One region of the Parabacteroides chongii genome, then DNA from elsewhere that is predicted to be linked to it. Evidence: riboswitches for the same ligand, from Rfam matches in the RefSeq annotation. Region 1 holds a riboswitch; the other holds the start of a gene.

Evidence for each region. A riboswitch is a leader RNA that binds a small molecule or an ion and turns the genes downstream of it on or off. The one in region 1 is predicted to bind cobalamin.
Region 2: linked by a shared signal. The riboswitch ahead of P3L47_RS06780 (TonB-dependent receptor) and the one ahead of P3L47_RS15110 (TonB-dependent receptor) in region 1 are both predicted to bind cobalamin.

Annotation. Positions count from the first base shown of each region.
Region 1 covers NZ_CP120849.1:4,047,603-4,051,040, forward strand. The annotation lists gene P3L47_RS15110 (TonB-dependent receptor) at 1-1,785, opposite strand, end outside; cobalamin riboswitch at 1,859-2,049, opposite strand; gene P3L47_RS15115 (Na+/H+ antiporter NhaC family protein) at 2,137-3,438, opposite strand, start outside; gene P3L47_RS15120 (DUF5686 and carboxypeptidase-like regulatory domain-containing protein) at 3,437-3,438, opposite strand, start outside.
Region 2 covers NZ_CP120849.1:1,790,941-1,794,378, reverse strand. The annotation lists gene P3L47_RS06785 (OprO/OprP family phosphate-selective porin) at 1-840, shown strand, start outside; cobalamin riboswitch at 1,377-1,575, shown strand; gene P3L47_RS06780 (TonB-dependent receptor) at 1,629-3,438, shown strand, end outside.

The DNA of each region.
Region 1 (3,438 bases):
GTTTTTCCGGATATAAAAATAGGAAGCGTTGGCAGCAAAACCTTTGAAGTCGTATTTGAAGCCGGCTTCTACCTGATATCCGTCTTCCGGAACGAATACTTCACCACCGTCTTTAGGATTATACCGATCTCCGTTTTTATTTAGATAGACCGTGTTGTCGGTATAAATCGTATTGTTCGGTTTAAAGAACGAGCCGACAGATGCATAAAGGGACAAATCCGGTATAGGAAGATAAACGGCACCTACACGATAGGAAAATGCATTGTTGCGAATGGATGAGTATTTATCATCCGGGACAGATTCCCAATCCATTGTTCCTTCAATAAGCGGAATAGAGGAGACCGAACGATACCGATAAATATCATAGCGGCCTGATAACATAACCTTGAAGTTCTCAAGTATGTCGGCGATATCGGATAGATAAATACCGTGGCTTTTTCTGTCTGAGATTGACACTTTAGACAGGTTGGCTCCGATAAAACCTCCGGAATAGGGATTGTGGACAGGGATTAGGGATTTGTATCCGGGACCATAAATATCCTTGTCTCTGGTCCAACCGTAAGAAGGGCGATGCAGGTAATTATAAGAATAGCCTATATTATAATTGTTTTTTATCGAACCGATTTCGAATTTGCCCAGCAGATCCAATTGATTGGAATAACCGTAGGTCACATGATTGAAACGCAATGGTCCTGAGTTGGTGACGGTATCTAAATTAATGTAGACCTTTTTATCGTTTTTCATGTAATAATGATTATAGATAGGATCGTTACTTTCCAGATAAGAAAGACCTTCCGTGCAGAAATAGTCGATATTGTCATATCGGAAAGAGGCCACATCACGTAGTTTTATGTTGTCATTAAATATGTGTTCGTATCGTAAAGTGATATCCTGCGACCTGTTTTTCAGAAAGTCGGATTCGTTATTATAGCGGGCAGACCTGTCCAGTCCCGGCAGGCTTTCAAATTTATTCAGGTACAATTTACCGGACAGGTCGTATATGTCATTTGCCATGAGTTTGGGCAGTCCTGCATCGGTGTCATATTTATCTTTCGAGAAATTGTAGGTCAATTGAAGATTATCTTTTTCTGTCAGTTGTGCTTCGGTTGTAAAATAGGCGGAGAAGCGTTCGACCCCGTTGTCACGCCATCCGTCCGAGTTGGAGTAGTTCACTGATGCATAGTAGGTGAGCGGTCCAACCAGCTTGCCGGACATGCCAAAGTAAGCATTTTTCTCGTTGAATGACCCTACGCCGACTTTTGCTTTGACATGCGTATCTCTTGTCGGTTGTTTGCGTGTGACATTCAGAACCCCGCCTACAACAGACTGACCGAATAAAACAGAAGCCGGACCTCTCAGTAACTCCATACTTTCGATATTCGATAAGTCATGTATCGGCATGGAGGTGATGAATGAACGTTGGTCGGGGACACCGTCTATGGTCATCAACTGGTGAGAGAAACCACGGATATGAACGACCTGGAAACCTCCGTATAACGTTTGTGTCTTTACAGAAGGCATGAAGCGCGTAGCATTGACAATATCGGTGATTTCTCGTGCTTCCAGAAAGTCGGCATTGACTTTTAAAGTGTTTAAAGGAACAAATTTGACAGGAACAGGAATAGGGAGGATGGAACTTTTATTGATTTTTTTGGAAATGATGTGTACATCACTAAGTACAAAAGTTGTATCCTCTTCCGCTATTTTCTTCTGGGCTGCAAGTTCATTCGTGCCCGACAAAATAATCCCGCACACAGTGAGCAGGAACAATAAAGATTGTTTCATGAATAATTAATGAATTAAGTGTATTGAATATAAAATATTCTTTTTCAATAACTTCTCCAAACCCCGGGAGAAATTGGTTATCACTAATTTGGCAGGTTTCCTGACTAACTCAGAAAGCAACCTTCCCATCTTGAAAAGACAGTGGTATGAGGAACTTTCCTTTTTATGAGTTTCACAGTAGCGGGTACTGTTCCGGATTTTAACCGGATTCCCTTTTATAGAATCGTTGAAAACGATTCTATCACCAAAACGATTGCAAATATATGAAAATGGTTTAAATAACTCTAAGATTTTAGCATTTTATACTCAAAAATAAAATGAGATATCCCAGTGTGATAGTTCTAGCTAGGTTTATTTTTTCAGGTTACTGTATTTTCTTGGATATCCTAAGAGTATCGCCAATAGTGCTCCGAATCCTAATAAGTACGGATAATACAAGTATTGCATAACCTCGATGGGGGAGACGTTGCCCAGTCCGGAAGCCATCAGTAATTGTGCTCCGTAGGGGATAATTCCCTGTATGAAGCAAGAGAAGATATCCAGGATACTTGCGCTACGACGCGGATCGACTTTGAAACGGTCTGCTATGTCTTTAGCTATCGGTCCGGCCATGATCAGGGCGATCGTATTGTTTGCCGTACACAGATTGGCAAAGCTGACCAATGCGGCAATGCTTAATTCTGCACCTTTCGAAGAGCGGATATGTGAAGTCAGTTTGAGGATGATCCAGTCGATGCCGCCATTGTAACGAATCATTTCCAGCATGCCACCAGCCAATAGGGTCACAATGATCAGTTCTCCCATATTGGTTATACCGAGACCCATCGATGCCGTCCAGCCCCATATATCGAAGCTGCCGGTCAGCAGTCCGACAACACCCGATAGCAGTATACCGATGAATAATACCAGCATAACATTTACTCCACAAATGGCTGCAACTAGAACGACCAGATAAGGGACCACTTTTACCCATTCGATTGTTCCTGCAGTATAACTACTGTCTATGCCGCTTCCTACTATTACATATATAATACCTGTCAGGATCGCGATGGGGAGGGCGATACGGATATTCACTTTGAATTTATCGTTCATGTTGCATCCCTGTGTACGGGTAGCCACAATAGTCGTGTCGGAGATGAAAGACAAATTATCGCCGAACATGGCACCGCTCACGACAACTCCCAACATCAAAGCATCAGGCATCCCTGTCTTTGCGGCAATCCCGACGGCTACCGGTGCCAGGGCTACGATTGTTCCCACAGAGGTTCCGACAGAGATGGATATAAAACAAGCGGCCAGGAAGATACCGGCAGCCAGCAGGTTTCCGGGCAGTATGGACATTGCCAGGTTCACTGTTGCATCTACGGCTCCCATTGCCTTGGCTGTCTGGGCAAAGGCTCCGGCCAATATGAAGATAAGGACCATGAGCATAATGTTGCTGTTGGCCGCTCCGCGACAGAATTGTTCGATGCGATTGGATAGTTTTCCCCCTTTGGACATGGCAATCGCCACTACCGAAGAGATGACGAAGGCAACTGTAATCGGCATTTTGTAGAAATCTCCTGCCAGTATGGAAACAACCAGATAAGTGAACAGGAATACCAGCAAGGGTATCAAAGCCCATGCATTCGGTGCATGATTCAAAGGGGAGTT
Region 2 (3,438 bases), 2.3 Mb from region 1:
TTTCGTGCCGGCTATATGCTCGGTTATTACAGCATAGACCAATCGACCAGCACGAACGATCTTATCTTCAACACAGCCTCCAACGTATCCGAAACGTTCTACCCGGACCGCCGGATCGGTGTATCCTATACGCGTTCCCTCCCTTCATATTATTTATCTGCAGGCGCATTCTGCGGCGACGGCCTCAGCTTCACCGAAACAACCAAACCCGGTTACAACTTCTCAGGGCGTATCGTATGGCGGCCGATCAATTCGTCCGGACAATTATTTCATATCGGAACCGGTGCCTTATTCAAAGTACCGGACGAAGATACGGAAACACAGGCTCAACAAATCCGGTTAAAAAGTAAAGGTGTCACCTATATCCCTTCCCCGCGGACGTTAGAGCTGACTGTCGGAGAGGCGAGAAACCAGGTCCAGTCTAACGTGGAATGCCTGTTCTTCCGCCATAAATGGCTGCTTCAGACCGAGTTTTTATATACGAATATCCACCGTAAGAACCATAAGCCCTCCTATTCCGCTCATGGCGGCTATATTATGGGAGGTTTCCTGCTGAAAGGCACAAAGTACGCTTACGACACCCTCGATGCCGTACCGGTCATGCCGGAAGAACCCCACTCGATCCTGCTCGCCTGCCGCTATAATTACACCAATCTGAATGACTTCAGCAGCAACATGACAGGAGGAAGCCAGCACGACCTGTCGATCGGCATCAACTACTATTTCAACAAGTACATTTCCTCCCGCCTGAATTACGCACATCTCTGGATGGATAAATACTCGACATTAGGAAAATGCGAAATTAACATGATGCAACTGCGGCTACAGGTCCGGTTCTGATTGATTACTTCCTCCTATTGCAAGGCAAATACGTCTTTTACATCGCAATCCTACATAAAGTTTTAGAAAAGTATCTGCCATCTGTCACCCATCTTTGTAATAATCAGACATCCAGCAGATAAAGGCGTTGCAGATACTTTTTTTATCTGCAACAGAGTCTGTCATCTGTCACAGTAACCCTAACAAACTATCTGTTAAAAGGCAGACAACTACCTGTTAAGTCCCTACAAACTAACACAAAAGTCCCGACCTGCTAAAACCACCCTGTACAGGGTAGCCGACCAGGGTGTAGAGGCTGCCCGCACAGGGTGTACAGGGTAATCCGGCAGGGTGTAGAGGGTAGCAACAAAAGGTAAAGATTTAACACATAGTATCTCCCTGATTAACAATTAAGAGGTACAAGGGCTTCTTTTAATTCATTCTTTGACATACGGAAGGAGTCCGACTGTTTTTACATAATAACCGGCAACTCCCCAAAATATAACGTTTGCATACTTTTATTGCCTAAGTAAGCATAAAGATATTAAATAAAAAACTACTTTTGCGCCCGATTTGGTGATGCCGGTTCATTCTGTACCTGCATAAAAGGGAATTCGGTGACAATCCGAAGCAGTGCCCGCTACTGTAATACCCGTATCCGAAGAAAAGTTTCTTATGCCACTGTTTCGTTTATAAGAAATGGGAAGGTGCTTTTCAGGGTTAAGCCAGGAAACCTGCCAGATCAGACAAATAATCAAGCTTTCCCGGGCCAGGAAAGTGAATTATTAATTCTTATACAAACAATTTCGATGAAAAAGAAATGTTTACTCACAGCTGCTATCAGTTGGATAGTAGTATCTATGTTCGCTCAAACCGCCCTGAAAGGGAAAGTCGTAAACGCTGAAACCAACGAACCTGTCGTAGGAGCCAATATCCGCATAGACCATAGCCTGGCAGGATGCACAACCAATGGTAAAGGAGAATTCAATATCAGCAACCTGCCGGAAGGTGAACATACGCTGAGTGTAACACATGTTAGTTTCCTTCCCCAGAAATATACCGCAGACAGCCAGGATGAAAATATCCTGATCAAGATGAACGAAAGCTATATCAACCTGGGACAAGTCGTTATAACCGGTACGGGAACCCACCGCCGCATGACCAACTCTCCTGTCCCCATACAGGTGATCACAGCCAAAGACCTGGGAAATGCCAACGTAACCAACCTGGAAGATGCCCTGGTCAAACTGACTCCGAATGTAACAACCATGACAAACGGAATGGGAACGACACTGAGCCTGAACGGCATGAACGAAGACTATATGCTACTGCTGGAAAACGGTAAACGCCTGACCGGTGACGACCGTTATACACGTATCAATATCGCCAATATAAAGCGTATCGAAATCCTGAGCGGGGCAGCTTCCGCCCTTTACGGCAGCGATGCAATCGGCGGCGTTATCAATATTATTACAGATGATACCAAGAATGCAGTGAATGTATCCAACTACACCCATTATACCAGTAAAGGACGGTTCAGCGAAAATATAAATGTAGACGTAAATGCCGGTAAATTTTCATCTTATACTTCATACCAGCGTAGGGAAGCGGATAACTGGCAAGTGAATGATCTCGACGAAAACGGTTATAAAACAGGCCGCCCGATGTCTACCGGATTCCTCTCCGACAATATCAGCCAACGTTTTGCTTACAATGCAACCGACCGCTTATCTTTCTACGTACGTGGTAATTACTATGACTATAACACACGCCGACCGGAAACAGCTACGTATTTTAAGAAAGGAAAAAAGAAAGACGAAAACGGCAACCCGATCTATGAAGAGACACAGGCCTATACCTATAACATGGCGCATGAAACCTACACCTATGGTGCCGGTGCCAAATATATGATCAACAAATCCGCTTACATCGATGCCGACTTCTTTGCCGACAATTACACCTCAAAATATGACTATTTCCTCAAAACCGGTGATTTCAAGCGAGGCGATAAAGAAACCCGTAAAGAAACGACTTATTACGATGCAACCGTAAAAGGTATTTTCAAACCTAACACGTGGAATAAAGTATCCACAGGTATCGAGTATATCAATGAAAACTTCAGAAGCCAATCGGATAACATCAGCTTCAAGAGCATGTACACGATTGCACTTTTTGCACAGGATGAAATTACGATACTAAGAAACCTACAGGCAGTCTTGGGCGTGCGCTATCTCTACAATGAGAATTTTAAAAACTATGCCACTCCGAATGTCGCCCTTATGTACAAACTCAAAGGATTTAATTTCCGTGCATCGTACGCAACAGGCTTCCGTTCGCCTACATTGTCCCAACTATACGCAACGGACGAGTCGAAAACTTCAAACCGTTATACGGTTGGAAACCCCGACCTGAAACCGGAAAAGAGTAATTTCTTTTCACTGAACGGCGAATATACATGCTCACGTTTTTCAATATCGGCCACCGGATTCTACAACGATATTAAAGACATGATCGATTACCGCGTATTAAGCGATGAAGAGATTCACCAGATGGGACTGGATGAGCTGCATGAGAAATTCTCTACCATCCGCCAGCGCGACAATGTGAACCGGGCTAAAA